Eleftheria terrae: one gene and its partners. The protein of the gene in region 2 interacts with the protein of the main gene of each other region in a pairwise test. Links are inferred from orthologs where the notes say so. Each region holds a gene or a part of one and is shown on either strand. Other genes may lie near its edges. The genes, in order: dnaE, N7L95_RS00630 and ctaD.

What was found.
Region 1: the proteins of N7L95_RS00630 (region 2) and dnaE interact in binary tests that used the Escherichia coli proteins (3 or more experiments, as listed by UniProt). The link is inferred for Eleftheria terrae from one-to-one orthologs.
Region 3: the proteins of N7L95_RS00630 (region 2) and ctaD interact in binary tests that used the Escherichia coli proteins (3 or more experiments, as listed by UniProt). The link is inferred for Eleftheria terrae from one-to-one orthologs.

Annotation. Positions count from the first base shown.
Region 1 is NZ_CP106951.1:1,607,235-1,611,442, forward strand. The notes cover bases 27-4,086. They hold dnaE (DNA polymerase III subunit alpha), read right to left. Parts: upstream 3,746-4,086; coding sequence 227-3,745; downstream 27-226. Other genes in these bases: N7L95_RS07070 (hypothetical protein), read right to left, coding at 27-137; N7L95_RS07080 (sulfurtransferase), read left to right, coding at 3,956-4,086. Also shown: more of N7L95_RS07070, read right to left, coding at 1-26; more of N7L95_RS07080, read left to right, coding at 4,087-4,208. UniProt on the Escherichia coli protein: DNA polymerase III is a complex, multichain enzyme responsible for most of the replicative synthesis in bacteria. This DNA polymerase also exhibits 3' to 5' exonuclease activity. The alpha chain is the DNA polymerase catalytic subunit.
Region 2 is NZ_CP106951.1:58,927-61,955, forward strand. What follows is about bases 9-2,889. They hold N7L95_RS00630 (pyridoxal phosphate-dependent aminotransferase), read right to left. Parts: upstream 2,100-2,889; coding sequence 918-2,099; downstream 9-917. Other genes in these bases: N7L95_RS00625 (hypothetical protein), read left to right, coding at 9-882; N7L95_RS00635 (CysB family HTH-type transcriptional regulator), read right to left, coding at 2,120-2,889. Outside these bases: more of N7L95_RS00625, read left to right, coding at 1-8; more of N7L95_RS00635, read right to left, coding at 2,890-3,029. UniProt on the Escherichia coli protein: Shows aminotransferase activity with methionine and histidine as substrates, and to a lesser extent also with phenylalanine.
Region 3 is NZ_CP106951.1:4,468,136-4,471,238, reverse strand. Bases 46-3,000 are described here. They hold ctaD (cytochrome c oxidase subunit I), read right to left. Parts: upstream 2,362-3,000; coding sequence 730-2,361; downstream 46-729. Other genes in these bases: coxB (cytochrome c oxidase subunit II), read right to left, coding at 2,392-3,000; N7L95_RS20005 (cytochrome oxidase small assembly protein), read right to left, coding at 594-707; N7L95_RS20010 (cytochrome c oxidase assembly protein), read right to left, coding at 46-571. Outside these bases: more of N7L95_RS20010, read right to left, coding at 1-45; more of coxB, read right to left, coding at 3,001-3,103. UniProt on the Escherichia coli protein: Cytochrome bo(3) ubiquinol oxidase is the terminal enzyme in the aerobic respiratory chain of E.coli that predominates when cells are grown at high aeration.

The DNA of each region.
Region 1 (4,208 bases), 1.5 Mb from region 2 along the record:
ACGCCGACATCCTGGGCGGCGCTGGCCGCCGCCGCGACGGCGAGCGCCAGGCCAACGGCTGCTGATATTGCTTTCACTGCGGGCTCCACATCGGCCGGCACCGCATCGGAGCCGACCCAGTACAACAATGCCGGCATCTTAGTGCGCTTCCAGCCCATCGAAGGGAAGATCGCCCACGTTTCCGACCAACGTGCCGGAGGAATCCACAAAAGGCGTCCCACCGGCCTCACATGGCTTTCTGCGGCTCCTCGTAGATGACGGTGGCTTGCCCGGCCTGGGCGCCCTGGCGCCAGCGCTGCAGAGCCTCGTCGCTGGGATAGAAACGCGCCTCTTCGCCCAGGTCCAGCTCGCCGTAGGCGGCCGGGCGGTTCAAGAGCAGCCGCACGGTCAGGCCTTGCAGCAGGTCGCCGTGCTCGGTCTGGGTGCGCTTGGGCGGGAACTGCCTGATCAGCTCGCCGATGGGCGGCGCCGAGCCGTTGACCGCCACCCGCAGGTACTTGCCGAAGCGGCAGCGGGCGCTGGTGAGGTCCCAGACCTGCTGCACGTTCAGGCGCAGCCCGCCGGAAAAGCGGTCGGGCTGCACCTTGCCTTGCACGACGATCAGCTCGTCGTCCTTGAACAGCTCGCGATGGGCGTCCAGCAACTCCTCGTTGGCGACCGCCTCGATCACTTCGCTCCGGTCATCGAGCTTGAAGATGGCCACCCGGCCCCGCTGGCCGTTGACCACCCGCAGGTCGCTGACGATGCCGGCCAGCATCTGCGGCTCGCGGCTGTCGATCAGGTCGGCGATCTTGCGCTTGGCGAACTGGCGCACCTCGGGCTCGTATTCGTCGAACAGGTGGCCCGACAGGTAGAAGCCGATGGCGACCTTCTCGAAACCCAGGCGTTCCTTGATGCTCCACGGCTCGGCCGCCACCAGCTCGGGCTCCTGCGAGGACGAGGCATGGCAGTCGCCGAAATCGAACAGACCGCCCTGGTCGGCGTTGGCCGCCTGCGCGCCGGCGTATTCGAAGGCCAGCCCGATGCTGGCGACCAGCTGCGCCCGGTTGGGCTCGAGCGTGTCGAAGGCGCCGGCCTTGATCAGTGCCTCCACCGTGCGCTTGTTGATGCGGCTGCGGTCCACCCGGGCGCAGAAGTCGAACAGGCTCTTGAAAGGCCCCCCCTCCTCCCGCGCCTGCACGATGGCCTCGATGGCGCTCTGGCCGGTGCCCTTGACGGCCCCCAGGCCGTAGCGCACCACCTTGTTGGCGACCGGCTCGAAGCGGTAGCCGCCGGTGTTGACGTTGGGCGGCTCGAAGGTGATGCCCAGGGCCACCGCATCGTCGTAGAAGATCTTCAGCTTGTCGGTGTCGTCGAGCGCCACGGTCATGTTGGCTGCGACGAATTCGGCCAGGTAGTGCACCTTGAGCCAGGCCGTGTGATAGGCCAGCAGCGCATACGCGGCCGCGTGCGACTTGTTGAAGCCGTAGCCGGCGAACTTCTCCATCAAGTCGAAGATTTCGTTGGCCAGCTCGGGCGGGATGCCGTTCTTGGCAGCGCCCTCGGCGAAGATCAGCCGGTGCTTGGCCATCTCCTCCGCCTTCTTCTTGCCCATGGCGCGGCGCAGCAGGTCGGCGCCGCCGAGCGAATAGCCGCCCAGCCGCTGCGCCACCTGCATCACCTGCTCCTGGTAGACCATGATGCCGTAGGTCTCCTCCAGCACCTCCTTCATCAGCGGGTGCGGATACTCGACCTCCTCGCGCCCGTGCTTGCGGGCGCAGAAGCTGGGGATCAGGTCCATCGGGCCTGGGCGGTAGAGCGCCACCAGCGCGATGATGTCCTCGAACACGCTCGGCTTGGCGTCGCGCAGCATGCCCTGCATGCCGCGACTTTCCAGCTGGAACACGGCGACCGTCTTGCCTTCCGAGAGCAGCTGGTAGGACGCCTTGTCGTCCAGCGGAATGGTCTCGAAAGCGAAGTCCTTCTGCGACGGGTGCCGCTTGACGATGAATTCCTTGGCCGTCTCCAGGATGGTGAGCGTCGCCAGCCCCAGGAAGTCGAACTTCACCAGGCCGATGGCCTCGACGTCGTCCTTGTCGTATTGCGACACCGCGGAGTCGCTGCCGGGTTGCATGTAGAGCGGGCAGAAATCGGTGATCTTGCCGGGCGCGATCAGCACGCCGCCAGCGTGCATGCCGATATTGCGCACCATGCCCTCGACCCGCTCGGCCAGTGCGAGCAGCTCGGCCACCTCTTCCTCGTTCTTCTCGCGCTCCTCGATCTCGGGCGCTTCCTTGCGGGCGTAGATGATGCCGGGGTCGGGCTTGTCGCCGGGGCGCTTGAGCGTCACGGTCTTGCCCGGCGGCGCGGGGATGAGCTTGGCGATGCCGTCCACGTGGCCATAGCCCATGCCCAGCACCCGGCCCACGTCACGCAGCGCGGCCTTTGCGGCCATGGTGCCGAAGGTGGCGATCTGCGACACCGCATCACGGCCGTACTTCTCCTTGACGTAGTCGATGACGCGGTCGCGGTTGGCCTGGCAGAAGTCGATGTCGAAGTCGGGCATCGAGACCCGCTCGGGGTTCAGGAAGCGCTCGAACAGCAAGTTGTAGCGCAGCGGGTCGAGGTCGGTGATCTTCAACGCATAGGCCACCAGCGAGCCGGCCCCCGAGCCCCGGCCCGGGCCCACCGGGCAGCCGTTGTTCTTGGCCCAGTTGATGAAGTCGGCCACGATCAGGAAGTAGCCGGGGAAGCCCATCTTCAGGATGGTGTTGATCTCGAAGTCGAGCCGCTCCACGTAGCGCGGCATCGCTTCCTCGCGCTTGGCGGCGTCCGGGAAGAGCAGCAGCATGCGCTCCTTCAGGCCCTCATGCGAGGCATACCGGAAGTACTCCTCCATCGGCATGCGGCGGCCGTCCACCTCCGGCGTCGGGAAGTCGGGCAGCTGCGGCTTGCCCAGCACCAGCGTCAGGCTGCAGCGCTTGGCGATCTCCACCGTGTTGGCCAACGCCGACGGCAGGTCGGCGAACAAGGCCTCCATCTCGGCCTGGGTCTTGAAGTACTGCTCGCGGGTGAAGCGCTTGACGCGGCGCGGGTTGGTCAGCGTCTCGCCTTCGGCGATGCAGGTGCGGGCCTCGTGCGCCTCGAAGTCATCAGGCGTCTGGAACTGCACCGGATGGGTCGCCACCACCGGCAGGCCCAGCCGGGCGGCCAGCGGCACCGCGGCCCGCACATGCGCCTCGTTGCCGGGCTGGCCGGCGCGCTGCAGTTCGATATAGAACCGCTGCGGGAACAGCGCTGCCAGGCGCTGCGCCAGCGCTTCGGCACGTGCATCGTCGCGCGCCAGCAGGGCCTGGCCCACCGGGCCCAGGTCGGCGCCCGACAAGGCGATGAGGCCGCCATTGAGGTCCTGCAGCCATTCCCACTTCAGGCAGGCCTTGGCCAGGTTGACGTTCTGCGTCCAGGCGCGCGCCAGCAGTTCGCAAAGATTGAGGTAGCCGGCCTTGTCCTGGATCAGCAGCAGCAGGCGGCTGGGCGCCTTCTCGCCGTGGCCCGGCTCCAGCCACACGTCGGCGCCGATCAGCGGCTTGACACCGCTGCCGCGCGCCTCCTTGTAGAACTTGATGGCACCAAAGAGATTGCTCAGGTCGGTGATCGCCAGCGCGATCTGCTGGTCGGCCGCGGCGGCGGCCACCACATCGTCGACACGCAGGGTGCCGTCCACCACCGAGAACTCGGTGTGGGTGCGAAGGTGTACGAAGGGCATTGCGTGAATCTAATAAGTGAAGCGTGGCGACGCGGCGCCACGCCGGGCGGTGATGCCGAGTCGGGTCGGCGCCCACGGCGCGGGCTGGCCGTGGCGGAAGGCCGCACCACCGGGGAGCATGCGCCCACATCCCGGCAGCGGCCGCGCAACACGGTCCGGATGCGCCGATTTTAGGGAAGGTCACGGCCTGGCCCTGCCTAAAATCCGGGCGTGAACGAGATCCTCAACATTTCCGCCTACAAATTCGTCTCGCTGGACGACTGCGCCGCACTGCGGGAGCGGCTGCATGCCGAGGCCCAGCGCCTCGGCCTGATGGGCACCGTGCTGCTGGCCGAGGAAGGCATCAACCTCTTCCTGGCCGGCCCGGCGCCTGCGGTGCGCGACTTCGTCAGCGGGCTGCAGGCCGACCCGCGCTTCGCCGACCTGGCGCCCAAGGAAAGCTGGTCGGCCCGCGTGCCGTTTC
Region 2 (3,029 bases):
GCCGTCGCCATCCAGCCGCCACCGGTGGCGCCACCGCTTCCTGCCACCCAGCCGCCGGCCCGGGTGCCGCTTGCGCCGCGCCCGGCGCCGACGGTTGCCGCACCGGCCCCGCAGCGTGAAGACCTGGCTGGCGCGCCGACCGTGTCTGTGGAAGAGCTGATCGACCTGGAGCAGCAGGCCGAGTTCTTCGTGGCGCTGGGCCAGGAAGAGGCCGCCATCGACCTGTTGCTGGGCCATGTCTCCGGCCATCCGGATGGCAGTCCCTTGCCCTACCTGAAGCTGCTGGAGATCTACCAGCGCCGCGGCGAGCACGAGGCCTACGAGCGCATCCGCGAGCAGTTCAACGAGCGCTTCAATGCCTATGCCCCGGCGTGGGAGGATGCGCTGGCCGACGGCCGCTCGCTCGAGGACTACCCGACGGTCGTCTCCCGCTTGCAGGCGCTCTGGGAGACGCCCTCGCGTGCGCTCGAGGTGCTGCAAGCCTCGCTGTTGCGGCGCGACAGCGCCGCGCAGACCTTCGACCTGCCGGCTTATCGCGAATTGCTGCTGCTGTACTCGGTGGCGCGCGATCGCGCGGAAGGCGACAGTCCCGACGTCGACTTGCTGCTGCCGCTGGAGGCCGAGGGCGCCGACTTCTCGCACACCATGCTGGAGCCGCTGACCGCCACCACGCCGGTGCGGGCCTACGACGGGCCCGGCCCGTCGCACGAAGTGGATCTGCCGCTCGATCTGACGGCCAGCGGCACCGGCCTGCCGGAACTGCCGCCCGCCAGCCCGGCGGCAGCGCCCCGGTCCGGGCGCGACAACCTCATCGACTTCGAACCGATCGAGCTGGATCTGCCCGCGGACGGGCACAGCCGCCCCGGCAGCCGCAGCTCCTGACGCCGCAGCCGCCCGCCCGGCTGCTCAGGCCTGCCTCAGAGCCGCGCCAGGCGGTGCAGTGCCTCGCTCAGCGTGCCGTCCTGTTTGGCAAAGCAGAAGCGCACCAGCCGCTGTTCGCGCGGCTGGCTGTAGAACACCGACAGCGGGATCGCCGCCACCCCGATCTCGCGGGTCAGCCAGCGGCAGAATTCCACTTCGCCCAGGTCGCTGATGGCGCTGTAGTCGACGCACTGGAAGTAGCTGCCTTCGCTCGGCAGCAGGCGAAAGCGCGTGCCCGCCAGGCCGGCGCGGAAGAAGTCGCGCTTGCGCTGGTAGAAGTCGCTCAGGCCCAGGTAGGGCTGCGAGTCCGCCATGTAGGCCGCCAGGCCGTGCTGCATCGGCGTGTTCACCGTGAAGACGTTGAACTGGTGGACCTTGCGGAACTCGGAGGTCAGCGGGGCCGGCGCCGCCACGTAGCCCACCTTCCAGCCGGTGACATGGTAGGTCTTGCCGAAGCTCGAGACGATGAAGCTGCGCGCCGCCAGTTCGGGGTGGGCGGCCACGCTCTCATGGCGCCGGCCGTCGTAGACCATGTGCTCGTAGACCTCGTCGCTGATCACGACGATGTCGGTGGGCCGCAGCAGCTCGGCCAGGGCCAGCATGTCCTCGCGGGTCCAGACCGTCGCGCTGGGATTGTGCGGGGTGTTGATCAGCAGGGCCCGGGTGCGCGGCGTGATGGCCGCGGCAATGCGGCCGAAGTCAGGCCGGAAACTGCCTGGCTCGCCCTCGTGCCCCAGCGGCACGAACACCGCTTTCCCGCCGGCCAGCGCAATGTTCGGCTCGTAGCTGTCGTAGCAGGGTTCGAGCACGATGACCTCGTCGCCCGGCCGCACCACCGCCAGGATGGCGGTCAGGATGCCCTGGGTGGCCCCGGCGGTCACGGTCAGCTCGGTCTGCGGGTCGTAGCGCCGGTCATAGAGCGCTTCCATCTTGGTGGCGATGGCTTCGCGCAGTGCCGGCACGCCGGCCATCGCCGGGTACTGGTTGTGGCCGGCCTGCATGGCGGCGGCAACCGCCTCCACCAGCCGCGGGTCGCAGCCGAAGTCCGGGAAGCCCTGGCCCAGGTTCACCGCGCCGTGCTCCTGGGCGAGGGTCGACATCACGGTGAAGATGGTGGTGCCGACCTGTGGCAGCTTGGTGCCGATGTCGGGCGTGCGGGCAGTGGCGGTTGGCGTCATGGCGGAGATCTCCGGCGGCGTCACAGGTCGTAGCTGGGGGTTTCGTTGCCCATCGCCCGGGTGATGAGGCTGCGATTGAGGCGGTCCGACAGCGACTCGGCAAAGGCATAGACGAAGTTGCGCAGGTAGGCGCCGCGCTTGAACGCGATGCGGGCCACGTTCTGTCCGAACAGGTGGCCGGTGGGCCGCCACACCAGGTCGCCGCTGCCGGACAGGAAGGCCGGGTCGTCGCGCACCGCCATCTCGGCCACAATGCCCACGCCGAGGCCCAGGCGCACATAGGTCTTGATGACGTCGGAGTCGATCGCTTCGAGCACCACATTCGGCTTCAGCCGCTTGAGGGCGAAGGCGTGATCGATCTTGGTGCGCCCGGTGAAGGACGGGTGGTAGGAGATCAGCGGCTCGCCTGCCAGCTGCTCCAGCGACAGCCGGTCGACCTGGGCCAGCGGATGCTGGGCCGGGAACACCGCCACGTGCTGCCACTCGTAGCAGGGCAGGGTGATCAGTTCCTCGTAGCTGGCCAGCGACTCGGTGGCCAGCCCGATCTCGGCCGACTCCTCCATCAGCATCTGCGCCACCTGCTCCGGCGTGCCCTGGTGCAGGCTGACGTTGACCTTGGGGAAGCGCTTGCGCAGCTGGGCCACCGGCGTCGGCAGGACATAGCGGGCCTGCGTGTGGGTGGTGGCGATGGACAGCGTGCCGGCGTCCTGCTTGGAGAACTCCTCGCCGATGCGCTTGAGGTTGCCCACCTCGCGCATGATGATCTCGATGGACTTCAGCACCTCCTGGCCGGGTTCGGTCACCCGTTTGAGGCGCTTGCCGTGGCGCGCGAAGATGTCCACGCCCAGCTCCTCCTCCAGTTCCAGGATGGCTTTCGAGATGCCGGGCTGCGAGGTGTAGAGCGCCTTGGCCGTCTCGGTCAGGTTGAGG
Region 3 (3,103 bases), 4.4 Mb from region 2 along the record:
CCGCCGGCACCTTGCCGCCCACCTCGAAGAAGGTGTAGGACAGGGTGATGGTGGTCACGTCCTTCGGCAGCTTGTGGTCGATCACGAACACCACCGGCCAGTTTTTCTTCTCGCCGGGCTGCAGGGTGTACTCGTTGAAGCAGAAGCACTCCAGCTTGTTGAAGTGCGACATCGCCTGCTTCGGCGCATAGCTGGGAATGGCCTGGGCCGCCATGGTGCGGTTCTGCACGTTCTTGAACTCGTACATCACGGTGGTCATCTCGCCAGGATGCACGGTCAGCGAACGCACCGCCGGCTTGAACTCCCAGGGGCCGCGCACATTGGTGTCGAACTCGATCGTGATGCTGCGCGAAGTGTCGATCTGGGTGTTGACCGACCCGCCATGCGCCATGCCGGGCAACAGCCGCTCGCTGCGCGAGAGCACGTTGATGCCCAGCGCGGAGCAGATGGCGTTGTACATCGGCACCAGCGCGTAGGCGAAGCCGCCCATCAGCGCGACCACGACGGCGAGCTTGCCCAGCATGCGCAGGTTGTCGCTGCGCCGTGCTTCGTCGTGGTTCCGCTCGCTCATGTCAGCTCCGTGCCTGCCTGCGTCAACCGCCGAAAAACACCATGCGGGCGATGAAGCCGACGAAGAAAACCAGCACCACGGACGCCAGGATCAGGGCCAGGCGCAGGTTCTTCTTCTTTTGCTCGTCAGTCGTCATCGTCAGCTCCGGGCAGCGCGGCTCAGCCGATCACCTTGGTGGCGTTGGCGTTCAGCTTGGGCGGGTTCTCGAAGGTGTGGAAGGGGGCCGGCGACGGCACTTCCCATTCCAGGCCCTCGGCGCCTTCCCAGGGGCGGGTCACGGCCTTCTCACCCTTGCCGCGCATGGCCGGCAGCACGACGAACAGGAAGAAGTAGACCTGCATCAGTCCGAAGGCGAAGGCACCCACGGACGCCAGCGCGTTGAAGTCGGCGAACTGCATCGGGTAGTCGGCGTAGCGACGCGGCATGCCGGCCAGGCCCAGGAAGTGCATCGGGAAGAAGGTGACGTTGAAGGTGATCAACGAGCCCCAGAAGTGGATGCGGCCACGGGTTTCCGAATACATCACGCCGGTCCACTTCGGCGCCCAGTAGTAGAAGCCGGCGAACAGCGCGAACAGCGAGCCGGCCACCAGCACATAGTGGAAGTGCGCCACCACGTAGTAGGTGTCCTGCAGCTGGATGTCGATCGGTGCGACCGACAGGATCAGGCCGGTGAAGCCGCCCATCGTGAACACGAAGATGAAGCCGACCGCGAACAGCATCGGCGTCTCGAAGGTCATCGAGCCGCGCCACATGGTGGCCACCCAGTTGAAGATCTTCACGCCCGTGGGCACCGCGATCAGCATGGTCGCGTACATGAAGAACAGCTGGCCGGTCACCGGCATGCCGGTGGTGAACATGTGGTGCGCCCACACGATGAAGGACAGGATCGCGATCGAGCCGGTCGCATACACCATCGAGGTGTAGCCGAACAGGCGCTTGCGCGCGAAGGCCGGCACGATCTGGCTGATGATGCCGAAGGCCGGCAGGATCATGATGTACACCTCGGGGTGACCGAAGAACCAGAAGATGTGCTGGTACATGATCGGATCACCGCCGCCAGCCGGATTGAAGAAGCTGGTGTGGAAGTGGCGGTCGGTCAGCGTCATCGTGATGGCACCGGCCAGCACAGGCATCACCGCGATCAGAAGGTAGGCAGTGATGAGCCAGGTCCAGGCGAACATCGGCATCTTCATCAGCGTCATGCCGGGCGCGCGCATGTTGAGCACCGTCACGATGATGTTGATCGAGCCCATGATGGAGCTGGCGCCGAGGATGTGCATCGCGAAGATGCCGGCATCCATCGACGGGCCCATCTGCAGGGTCAGCGGCGCATAGAGCGTCCAGCCGGCTGCGGGCGCGCCGCCCGGCATGAAGAAGGACGCCACCAGCATGATGGCCGCCGGGATCATCAGCCAGAAGCTGAAGTTGTTCATCCGGGCGAAGGCCATGTCGGAGGCGCCGATCTGCAGCGGCAGCATCCAGTTCGCAAAGCCGACGAAGGCCGGCATGATCGCGCCGAACACCATGATCAGGCCGTGCATGGTGGTGAACTGGTTGAACAGCTCGGGGTTCACGATCTGCAGGCCGGGCTGGAACAGCTCGGCGCGAATCAGCAGCGCCAGGACGCCGCCGACCATCAGCATCGCGAAGCTGAACAGCATGTACAGCGTGCCGATGTCCTTGTGGTTGGTCGCGAACACCCAGCGGCGCCAGCCGTGCGGATGGTCGTGGGCATGGTCATGGCCGTGGTCGCCCGCAGCGTGACCGTGGGGGTCGAGAACTGCACTCATGTCGGTTCCTTTTTCAATACTGCCTAGGGCTTACTTGCGAGCCGCGACGACTTCGGCCGGCTGCACCAGCTGGCCCGTCTTGTTCGACCACGAGTTCTTGGTATACGTCACCACCGCGGCGATCTCCGTGTCGGACAGCTGCTTCCATGCCGGCATCGCGCCATTGGCCGCGCCGTGCAGCACGATGGCGAGCTGCTTGTTCTTGTCGGCATCGAGCACCACCGGCGAGCCAGCCAGCGCCTTGACCGGGCCGCCGCCGCTGCCGTCAGCCTTGTGGCAGGCCGCGCAGTTGGCGCTGTAGACCTGCTGGCCACGCGCCACCAGGTCGGGCAACTGCCACACCTTGTTCGGATCGTCTGCCTTGGCGGCCATTTCCTTCTGCTTGCCCTGCACCCAGGCGGTGTACTCGGCGTCGCTGACCACCTTCACGTGGATGGGCATGTAGGCGTGTTCCTTGCCACACAGCTCGGCGCACTGGCCGTAGTAGTCGCCGGTCTTCTCGGCACGGAACCAGGTGTCGCGCACGAAGCCGGGAATGGCATCCTGCTTGACGCCGAAGGCCGGCACCATCCAGGCGTGGATCACGTCGTTGGCGGTCGTGACGATGCGGATCTTCTTGTTGACCGGCACCACCAGCGGGTTGTCCACCCGCAGCAGGTAGTCGTCACCCGAGGGCTTGCCGGTGTCGGACATCTCGCGCTGGCTGTTGTCGAGCGTGGACAGGAAGGAAATGCCTTCGCCT